Regions from separate parts of the Yoonia sp. D2-7 genome, predicted to be linked through region 1. Evidence: riboswitches for the same ligand, from Rfam matches in the RefSeq annotation. Region 1 holds a riboswitch; the other holds the start of a gene.

Region 1 (5,746 bases):
TTCACGTCGGCGTGACGCCCCTTTCGGAACCTTTTTGCGATTCCTAAGTTGTTAGCACAAGCAATGACAAGGAAGAGTCAAATGCAGATCAGAGACCTACGGTATAATGAGCGGCTTCGTGCCTTTGAAGCATCAGTTGATGTTGTTCAGAACGATCGCCGCCTTCGGTTTCCACTGACCGTCTTCGGGCCAACCTCCCTAAGCCCCAAGATCATCAATGCGAACCTATATCGCCAAGCAGCCCACAAAGCCGCGACACACTGATCCACAGTTCTTCCCACCACTCACGATCGCCGCACCTTGCGGCCCCCACGAAGGAAAAAGACTATGAACATCAGCCTCGGAGACGTACGTTACAACGCAACAGCAGGTGCCTTTGAGGCCCGCGTAGATATCGCGCGCGGCACATCGACATTCCGCTACCCGTGTTCTGTTGCTGGCCCGGTGACGATGGACATGGACCAAGTGCGTGACGGCCTGAAACGCCGTGCGATGCGGATGTCTGACACAAGCCCCGACCTGATGTCCCACATCTAAAAGTTTACCCTGCCGGTCGACCGATAGCTTTTGCCCTGTCCCCCTCGCAAAGCTGCCTCCCACGGTACGACCATCCCCTGCCCGGCGCTTTACGCGTCGGGCTTTTTTTGGGGGAAACGGCGTCGGGATTAGTTGTCGTTGATATCCGTGTCGAAAAACGTGGCCTGTCCAGTTTTCAAACCAAACACCCAGCGCAAGCCAAGATAGGCGGCCAGCGACAACACAGCAAAAACGACCAGCGTAATAGGCAAGCTAAGCCCAGCCAACCCGACCAACAGCAGCCCACCGACGACAAATGCGCCCATCGCGAAGCCCAAGAAGATGTAACCGGGAATGATCACTTCGGCAGTTGCCAACAACAGCGCTGCCGACATCCAAACCCACCATTGTTCATGCAACATGTTACTTCCCTTTCAACATACTAAACGCGTTACCGAATGCTTCTAGCGCGTTGGCTGGCAGTACGATTGTCTGCTTGCCCTCACCAGCACCCAACGCGTTCAACGCTTCGACCTGTTTCAGTGCGACTTGATACTGGGCCGCTTCCAAACCATTTTCGGCAATCGCCACAGCAACGACTTGGGTTGCATATGCTTCGGCATCCGCGCTCAAGCGGCGTGCTTTTGCGGCCTGATCAGCGGCATAAAGATCCGCATCCGCCTGCAATTCGACTGCACGTTTCAGGCCTTCAGCTTCGGTCACCTGCGCACGACGTGCACGTTCAGCGTTCAACTGCTGCAACATCGCCGCACGGGTCGCCGCATCAAGGTTCACGTCCAAAATTTCGGCACGCGTCACTTCGATACCCCAATCATCAACCTGCTGCGCGACCTGCGCACGCACCGCATCGATCAATGTCGCACGGTTTGCCTGCACCTGATCCAGCTCCATCCGGCCAATTTCTGACCGCACGATGCCTGCAACAGTCGTGGAAATCGCGGCATCGACGTCGCGAATACGGTAAACTGTCTTTTCTGGCTCGATGATCCGGTAAAACACGGATGTTTCGACCTGCACCAACACGTTGTCAGACGTGATCGCGTCTTGTGTCATCGCGGGCAACTGGCGTTCTAGAACGCTGACTTTGTGACGCACACGGTCCAGAAAAGGCACGATAAAGTTGATGCCTGGCCCAAGCACGGACCGCAGACGTCCCAGCCGCTCTACAACAAACTTTTCAGACTGCGGCACGATCCGCACGCCAGCAAGAATGCAGACGACGATAAAGATCGCCAGCAAGACAAAAACAATATTTTCGCCCAATAAACCAAGAACAACGTCTTCAAATGACATGTGGATACCCTTTTGTAATTGGTATCCACATAGGCATTCGTCAGCCCATTTTCAATTCACCACTAAGGGTTGTGCCGATCTGTGGCTTCTGAAACGCATCCGCAACAGTCCCACCAATCAGGTCCGCGGTTGCGGCACTTAACGTCCAACCAAGGTGACCGTGACCCGTGTTGTAAAACACGCGTTCAGACCGCCCACGCCCCACACGCGGCATCATGTTTGGCATCATCGGACGCAGCCCCGCCCACGGCACAACGCTTTCGGTGCTCACATCGGGGAAGTGCGTTTCGACCCATTCGGTCAACGGCTTCACCCGATCCGCCCGAATATCGCGGTTTTCACCGTTGAACTCAGCCGTACCCGCCACACGGAACCGATCAACACCAAGCCGCGATGTCACGATCTTGGCCTTATCATCCAGCAGCGACACATTTGGCGCACCTGCTTGCGATACCGCATCCGGCAGGTTCACCGTGATCGAATAGCCCTTCACAGGATAGACATTCACACGGTCGCCAAGTTTTTTCGCAATCGCACGTGATCCGACACCAGCAGTTACGACAACACCGTCATAACGGTCTTCGCCCTGCGCGCGAATCGTTACCGCGTCGGCGTCAGACCGCACATCCGTAACCGCATGGCCCAGCTTGAACGTCACGCCTTGCCGCTTCAACCAATCCGCCAAACCAACCGTGAATTTGTGGATATCGCCAGTGCTATCGCTTTCGGTCCAGAACCCACCAAGGATATCACCGCGCAGCGTAGGTTCTTTCGCCAGCACCTCGTCCGGTGTCAGTTCCGTTCGTGTCAAACCACCCTGCACCAGCAATCCATTCACGCGCCGCGCGTGATCTAGGTCTTTCTGAGTCTTATAAAAATGCAGGATACCCGCAGGCCTGAAATCGAAATCAACACCAGTGTGATCCGCCATCTCGGTCAGCCCAGCGCGTGCGGCGACGGCCAGCTTGGTGGTCGCAATCGTGTTCGTCTTGTAGCGCGGGATATTGCCCAGAAATTCCGCCATCCAAGAGATTTTGTGCCACTGCGGACGCGGGTTCACAGACAGCGGCGCGTCGGCCTGCAACATCCATCTGATGCCCTTCAGGACGGTCGACCACTGGTTCCAAACTTCGGCGTTCGACGCAGATAACTGACCGCCATTGGCAAAACTGGTTTCCATCGCAGCATATCGCTGGCGGTCATAGACGGTGACGTCGAAGCCACGTTTGTGAAGGGAATAAGCAGTGGTAACACCAGTAATACCGGCACCTAGGATCGCAATATGAGGCATGGCAAAATCTCCGCCATTGTACGCTGTCGCGTCGTGCCCCCGCCGTCTTTGGACCTGAGAGATTCACCCAATCTGGGCTTGCTCCTTCGGCGGACCATCTAAGGTCTCTCTTCGGCGTGTTATGCCCTGCACCGGTCCATTTGCCTGAGAGTGACCGGGGCGGTTGCTCCTTCGGCGACGGACCCAACCGGCTCTCCCGGTGCGGACGTCATGCGGGTTTCGTATCGGAAACTTACGTTCCGATCAAATGAATTCAACTCATAATCTTGTGAAAATGCGCGATAGCCTATGCAGCCCCCCAGCCGCCGCCGCCCGGTGATTTCAAAATAAACGTCGCCCCCGCTGGCAGCTCAATCTCGTCGTTCCCTTTCAACGCAACCACAGTCCCGTCCGGCATCCGTGCGCTGTTTTCGCCCGGCAAGGAGTCGCCGCCTCCGTTCGCCCCGAACGGAGGCACCACCCGGTGCGAACATAGCGTCGTCACGGTCACATCCGTCAGGAACGTCAATTCGCGCAATGCGCCATGCCCGCCGCGATATTGCCCCACTCCACCAGACCCAGCCCTGATCCCAAAGGTATCAAGCCGCACGGGGAACCGTTTCTCTAAAATCTCGGGATCAGTCATCAGCGTGTTCGTCATATGCGTCTGCACCGCATCACAACCAGCAAACCCCGGACCAGCGCCCGTGCCACCCGCAATCGTCTCATAGTTCTGGAAATCGTCGTTGCCCCAGATGAAGTTGTTCATCGTCGCCTGCGAACAGGCCATCGCGCCCAGCGCGCCGTAAAGCGCGTTGCACGCGGCTTGCGATACTTCAGTATTGCCCGCGATCACCGCCGCTGGGTAGCTCGGGTTCAGCATCGTGCCCTCGGGCGTGATGATCGTGATCGGCTCTAAACACCCTTCGTTCAATGGGATATTACTACCTACCAACGTGCGGAACACATACAGCACCACAGCACGACAGACCGCGAACGGCGCGTTGTAATTGCCGCTATGCTGGGCGCTGGTGCTTGTGAAATCGACAGTAGCTTGACGGTTTTCGCGATCCACGGTCACGTTGACCTTGATGTGCTGGCCTTCATCCATCGCGTAGTCAAATGAGCCGCCTTCAAGCGTATCAATCACGCGCCGCACGGATTCGGCGGCATTGTCCTGCACGTGGCCCATGTAGGCGGTCACCACGTCCGGCCCATAGGTTTCGCAGACTTTCAGCAGCGCCTGACGGCCTGTCTCGTTCGCTGCAACTTGGGCTTTCAGATCAGCCATGTTTTGCGGGATGTTACGGCACGGGTATTTCCCCGATGCAAGCACGGCCTCTGCCTCATCCGCCAACAACCGCCCGCCGCGCACAAGCTGCACGTTATCAATCAGCACGCCTTCATCATCGATATGTGTGCTGTCAGGCGGTCCCGACCCCGGCGTGCGCCCGCCGATATCCGCATGGTGGCCACGCGACCCGAGCCAGAACGCGGCTTTCCCATCGACAAACACAGGCGTCACAACAGTCACATCCGGCAAATGCGTCCCGCCGTTGTAGGGCGAATTCAGCATATATGCGTCGCCCTCTGCCGCGTCAGGGTTCAGGCGCATAACGGTTTTGATACTGTCGGACATTGACCCAAGATGCACAGGCACATGCGGTGCGTTCGCCACCAGATCACCATTCGCATCGAAAATCGCGCAAGAGAAATCGAGCCGTTCCTTGATGTTCACCGACCAAGACGTATTCGCAAGCGTGGCACCCATCTGATCCGCAACGGACATGAACAGGTTCGACATGACCTCTAGCACGATCGGGTCGGCCTTCGTGCCAGCGGCGGACGGGCGATGTGCGGCCCCTTCACGGGTCAGGATCAGGTTGCCAGTATCGTCAATTCCACCGGACCAGCCGGGTTCGATGATATTGGTCCCAGTCGGTTCTAACACAATCGCGGGGCCTTGGATTTTTGCGCCGACACCAAGCGTCGTACGATCATAAAGCGGCACATCAATCCGCGTATCAAACGCCACAGGCGTATGGGCAATCGGGGCCGCTTTCGTGCTGCCAGACACAACCGGCGCAGGCGGCGTGACAGCCCCACCAATTGCCTCTGCACTGATCATATCAAAGACAATGGCGCGTTCAGGCGATGTGAAACCGAAACGTTGTTGGTGCGCGGCCTCGAACGCGGCTTGCATCGCGGCGGGGGTGCCAAACGGCACCTCAAGCGGTTGGTGCGAACCGTCGTAGCGCAGATGCGCACGGGCTTCGGTCGTAATGTCGGACACACCTTGCTTGCGGACTTCAGCCTCTGCTTCGTCACGTAGCGCGGTCAAAGCAGTCTTTGCGGCGGCAGTATCCTCAAGCGGCACATCCAATTGCACCTCACGCAACGCCCTGATTTCAGCCAATCCCATCCCGAAGGCGGACAAAACGCCTGCGTGGGGGTGGACAAAAACGCGGCTCATGCCCAGCGCATCAGCGACCAGACACGCATGTTGACCACCCGCACCGCCGAAACATTGCAGCGTATAGCCCGTCACATCATGTCCGCGCTGCACCGAGATTTTCTTGATCGCGTTGGCCATGTTATCAACGGCAATCCGCAGGAAACCACGTGCGATTTCCTCGGCTGTGCCGG
Region 2 (5,746 bases), 940 kb from region 1:
CGATACCGCCAGCACCGTTGCCGGCCAAGAGTTGCGCCAGTTCATTGAACGTTACGAACGCCTTGAGGCCGAAAAGAAAGACATCGCTGACGGCCAGAAAGAGATCATGGCCGAAGCAAAAGGCCGTGGGTACGACACCAAGGTGATCCGCAAGCTGATCGCGATCCGCAAACGGGACGCAAACGATCTGGCCGAAGAAGAAGCCGTCATGGAAATGTACATGGCCGCATTGGGCATGTAATCCGTCATTTGTTAGGGCGTGATGAAGTTCACGCCCTGCATGGACCGAATGAAATCGACGTCCGCATCATATTGGTAAGACAATTGGTCAACCAGTTCGTGGGTAAATTCCGGCAGGTCGATATCTTCGTCCAGTGCGTCATCCAGCGCATATTTGTCCAAGAATGCGAGAATGATCTTGAGTTCATGCTGTGGCGTGGGGGGCGGATTGTTTTTCAAATACCCCTTCATCCGCTGCATGCCTTCTTTTTCCATAATCGTGGCCAGCAGGTCGTAAGTTCCGATCAATGGCACACTATCTGGAACGCCCGCAATTTCGCGCATCAAGCGGCCCCAGATCAGCGGCGTATCTTCGTTGCACCAGACCGATAGCCTGCAATGCGGCGCGACGTACTGGATGCGTTTGATCACATCTGACCACCGGACGTCGATCGGTTGCATTCCCCTCATGAAGGTCCCGAGGTCGTCAAACTTCGATTTCGAAAAGTTTTCCGGAATGAATGTCGCCGGATTGCGCAGGGCGATGCACAATTCAATATCGTCCCCCGGAAACAGCTGAAGCAATCCGCGCACCTTCGGTTCCACCAAAGCATAGAACACGCCCTTATCGAACACCCGATTGGAGATGCAGATAAAGTTCGAATTCGACAGAACTAGCCGCTCTGTCGGTTCATCATCAAGGATCGCATCGAGCATGATAGACCGCGTTTCGGGCGCCGGCGTCGCCCCGTCCAACCCTTGGATCGTTTCGCGGATAAGCCGCCTGTATTTGCTCGGCCCCGGTACCTTGACCCCATCTTGGGATAGGACATCGACGTTGCGTAGCAACGATTTAAGCAAACGATCCTCGTCCGTGCAGTTTGCACCGATGTGATATACGATTTCCATGTGATCCGAGCCTTTGGTATTGCGTCCGTTTATCATAGTCCAATTTCTGGACAGTTAAACTGCTTTCAGCTATCGGCTTTTTATGTCTGAGCAAATCCGTCAGTTATTGCCGCTGAAGGCAAATCGTCGTGGGATCGATCGCTGGTCGATGGGTGCCCTTATCATCGCCGTCTTGGTTGTTTTGCCGATTGCAGCCGTTGTCTGGTTTGCTTTGACACCGACCGATAACATCTGGCCGCATCTGATATCGACGACATTCCCGCGATATCTGCGCAATACTGTCATCTTGATGCTCAGCGTCGGTGCGTTGACGGCCGTTGTTGGTACAATCACCGCATGGATCGTGGCGATGTACCGCTTTCCAGGTCGGTCGTGGTTGCAATGGGCGTTGCTGATGCCCTTAGCCGTTCCGGCCTACGTTGGTGCCTACGCCTTGGTCGATTTCTTGGAGTACGCGGGGCCAGTTCAATCCGCGTTGCGTGACATGATGGGGTGGGAAAACGCGGCGGATTACGCCTTTCCAGCGATCCGCACGCGATCGTCTGCGGTCATCGTTCTATCGGCGTCGCTATATCCTTATGTCTACTTGCTGGCCCGCGCCGCATTCCGCGAACAATCGGGGGCAGGGTTTGAAGTTGCCCGTGCCCTGGGTGTTGGTCCTTTTGGGCGGTTTTTCCGCGTGGGTCTTCCGCTTGCCCGTCCGGCCATTGCCGCAGGCGTTGCTGTTGTCATGATGGAAACCGTCAATGATTTCGGCACCGTGGATTATTTTGCCGTGCAAACTCTGACGACTGGGATTTTTACGGTTTGGCTGCAGGGCGGGAACCTTGGCGGTGCGGCGCAATTGGCGACCTGCGTGCTCGGTATGATCGTGTTTCTTGTGACGCTTGAAAAGCTAAGCCGCCGCCGTAGTAAATTCTTCGCCTCGGCCCGTGGTCAGAGACCAGTGTCATTGACACAGCTTTCAGGCGGGCAGGGGGCGTTTGCGTTCTTGGTGTGTCTGTTGCCTATCTTGGTCGGGTTCGTGTTGCCTGTGTCCGTTTTGACGTCTCACGCGTTAGACGCCGGACAATGGGTGGCACCGGGATTGCGCAAGGCGTTGCTGCATACTGTCACCGTCGCAGGCCTCGCCGCGATCCTGACGGTCTTGGGTGGTCTGTTCATGGTGTACGGGGTCCGTCTGTCGCGGCGAAAACTGCCACGGTTGCTGATGCCAGTGACGGCGATCGGCTACGCGGCACCGGGCGCCGTGCTGGGTTTGGGCATCTTGGTGCCACTTGCGGCGTTGGATAACCGTTTCGCGGACGCGGTGCTGGCGTTGACGGGACGAGATCCGGGGCTGTTGGTGACAGGAACAGCTGGCGTTTTGGTCATTGCTTACGTTGTGCGATTCTTCGCGATCGCGCAGGGGACAGCTGACGCAGCGTTCGGTCGGGTGTCACCGAGCCTTCCGATGGCTGCACGGTCGCTTGGACAGTCATCCGGCGGCGTTTTGAAACGCATTTATTTGCCCTTGATGCGGGCCTCTGTCGGGTCAGCTTTGCTGCTGGTTTTCGTGGACGCGGTGAAGGAGCTACCGGCAACTTTGCTTTTAAGACCCTTTAGTTACGACACTTTGGCGACCCGCGTCCATGCGAAGGCATCGCTCGAAAATATCAGTGAAGCCGCACCCGCAGCACTGATGATTACCTGCGTCGGATTGCTTGCAGTCATTTTTCTTGCGAAAGCGCAAAAAGAGGGGTTGCGGAGGTGAGAATCCTTTTCTAAAAGCAGCCGCAGTGCCCCTATAGCTCAGCTGGTAGAGCAACTGATTTGTAATCAGTAGGTCCGCGGTTCGAGTCCGTGTGGGGGCACCATTTCACTATCCAGTTTTATCCAATGACATCCGGTTAGGCCTTACATACAAAGGTTTTGTCGATATCGTTTGTCCGATGCCGTCCAGCGGCGTTTGATGCGATACCCCCAGTTTGGGGGTGCCATTGGGGGTATCCCGAGTCGGGAAAGTGATGTCTTCAGCGCCAATGTCTATGAAAATAGTGAAAACGGAATAGCATTTCCTGAAAGCTTTCATCTGGCTTGGCATGCGATAGCCACGAGGACAATCTTGAGCATCAAAGGTTTGGCGCTGCGGGTTGGCCGTTCATTTCCCAATTCGATTTCGTGTTTGGTGTGTCAGTCTGTCGTTTGTGAAAACGAGACTTACCGCCTCGGCTCAAAATCACCAAAATAACCTCTTGCCTGTTGTCACGGAAAACGTGAAAGTGCCCGCACTTGACGTCGGGAGAACCAGAAAAGTTGGTGCCGAAGGAGCAACCGCCCCGGAAACTCTCAGGCAAACGGACCGACGTTGAGACGAATACTCTGGAGAGTGGCACGCAATGTGCCCGCCGAAGGGATAGCAATCTCAGGCACACGGACAGAGGGGGCATCACAGGCGAAAGCAGTGCTTTCGTGCCAGAGTGGTGCCGTGCGATATCAGCATATCGAGATGGCCGTTATTGATAAGAGGCTTACGATGTCTGATCTATTGCAAACCCCGCTACATAAGTTTCACGAAACGCTTGGCGCAAAGATGGTGCCGTTCGCGGGTTATGCGATGCCTGTTCAATACCCGATGGGCGTCATGCAAGAACATCTGCACACCCGCACCAAAGCTGGATTGTTTGACGTCAGTCATATGGGGCAGGTGATCATCAAGGGGGCGGATTATGCCGCCGCCGCGACGGCCTTAGAGACGTTGATACCTGTCGACATTCTGGGTCTAGCCCCGGATCGTCAACGTTACGGATTTCTTACGAATGACACGGGCGGGATCATGGATGACCTGATGCTTGCCAATAGGGGTGATCATATCTTCATGGTCGTGAATGCAGGCTGCAAACGGGATGATATTGCGTACCTCAAGTCCAACCTGGCCGATGTCAGCGTCACCGAAGTTACGGATCGTGCCTTGCTTGCATTGCAGGGGCCGGCTGCTGAAACAGTGTTGGCAGCCCTTGATCCAAAGGTCGCGGATATGCGTTTCATGGATGTGATCACGGCGTCGCTGGCAGGTGCGGATTGTTGGGTGTCGCGGTCGGGTTATACCGGTGAAGACGGCTATGAGATTTCAGTGCCCGCCGCACAGGCCACGACATTGGCGCAAACGCTGCTGGCGCACGACGACGTGGCCCCGATTGGGCTTGGTGCGCGAGATAGTCTACGATTGGAAGGCGGGCTTTGCCTTTACGGGCACGATATAAATACGGACACGACCCCGACTGAAGCGGCACTGAACTGGGCCATCCAAAAGGTGCGTCGCAGTGGCGGTGATCGCGCTGGTGGGTTTCCAGGCGCTGACGTCATCTTGGCCCAGCTGGCTGACGGGGCGGATCGCAAACGGGTGGGGTTGCTGCCTGAAGGACGCGCACCGATGCGCGAGGGCGTGCCGCTGTTTGCACATATTGAGGACGAGACGCCGATTGGGGCGATCACATCCGGTGGTTTTGGTCCGACTGTCAGTGGGCCTGTGGCGATGGGCTACCTGCCGGTCGCACAGGCGGACATCGGAACAACGGTCTATGGCGAACTGCGCGGCAAACGATTGCCACTGACGGTCGCGGCACTTCCTTTCACACCTGCAAATTTCAAACGTTAAACGAACCGGAGAAGATACATGAAATTCACTGAAGAACACGAATGGCTGCGCCCTGAAGGTGATATTGTTGTCGTTGGCATCACCGAACACGCCACGACCCAACTGGGCGATATCGTCTTTGTTGAACTGCCTGATGTCGGGACAACCGTGACCAAAGACGAAGAAATTGTCGTGATCGAAAGCGTCAAAGCCGCTTCCGACATCATGGCACCGATTGATGGCGAAATCATCGAAGTGAACAGTGCGCTTGCGGACAATCCCGCCCTTGCGAACGAAGATGCAATCGGCGCGGGCTGGTTTTTCAAAATCAAACCGTCTGATGCGTCCCAGATGGACGAATACATGGATGAAGCTGCGTACAACGCCTTGATCGCCTAACCCTACGGAGCCTGACATGACCTTCACCCCGACCGACTATTTACCATATGATTTTGCCAACCGCCGCCACATTGGGCCAACGCCTTCGGAAATGGCCGACATGCTGGATGTCCTCGGGGCGAAGGATCTGGAAACGCTGATCGACGACACGTTGCCAGCCAAGATCCGTCAGGATGCGCCGCTTGAATTTGGGAAACCGATGTCAGAGCGCGAATTGCTGCATCACATGAAGGTCACGGCGTCTAAGAATAAGGTGCTGACATCACTGATCGGGCAGGGGTACCACGGTACGGTGACGCCACCCGCTATTCAGCGCAACATCTTTGAAAATCCGGCATGGTACACGGCTTACACACCTTACCAGCCAGAGATTTCGCAGGGACGTCTTGAAGCGCTTTTGAATTTCCAGACAATGGTGTCCGATCTGACTGGTTTGGAGATTGCGAACGCATCCTTGCTGGACGAAGCCACGGCCTGCGCTGAAGCGATGACAATGGCGCAGCGTGTCGCGAAAACAAAGGTGAAGGGCTTTTTCATCGACGAAAACTGCCATCCGCAGAACATTTCGGTAATGAAAACCCGTGCGGCGCCGCTGGGTATCGA

Evidence for each region. A riboswitch is a leader RNA that binds a small molecule or an ion and turns the genes downstream of it on or off. The one in region 1 is predicted to bind glycine.
Region 2: it holds a riboswitch for glycine, as region 1 does, so the genes downstream of both, gcvT (glycine cleavage system aminomethyltransferase GcvT) here and AC0L7R_RS16255 (D-amino acid dehydrogenase) in region 1, are expected to answer to the same signal.

Annotation. Positions count from the first base shown of each region.
Region 1 covers NZ_CM147912.1:3,283,261-3,289,006, forward strand. Annotated here, with positions in the region: gene AC0L7R_RS16240 (orotidine 5'-phosphate decarboxylase) at 328-537, shown strand; gene AC0L7R_RS16245 (NfeD family protein) at 666-938, opposite strand; gene AC0L7R_RS16250 (SPFH domain-containing protein) at 940-1,830, opposite strand; gene AC0L7R_RS16255 (D-amino acid dehydrogenase) at 1,871-3,121, opposite strand; glycine riboswitch at 3,154-3,246, opposite strand; gene AC0L7R_RS16260 (hydantoinase B/oxoprolinase family protein) at 3,408-5,746, opposite strand, start outside.
Region 2 covers NZ_CM147912.1:2,342,493-2,348,238, reverse strand. Annotated here, with positions in the region: gene AC0L7R_RS11485 (DUF2312 domain-containing protein) at 1-241, shown strand, start outside; gene AC0L7R_RS11480 (hypothetical protein) at 253-1,128, opposite strand; gene AC0L7R_RS11475 (ABC transporter permease subunit) at 1,211-2,881, shown strand; tRNA gene AC0L7R_RS11470 (tRNA-Thr) at 2,909-2,984, shown strand; glycine riboswitch at 3,397-3,482, shown strand; gene gcvT (glycine cleavage system aminomethyltransferase GcvT) at 3,644-4,765, shown strand; gene gcvH (glycine cleavage system protein GcvH) at 4,784-5,143, shown strand; gene gcvP (aminomethyl-transferring glycine dehydrogenase) at 5,160-5,746, shown strand, end outside.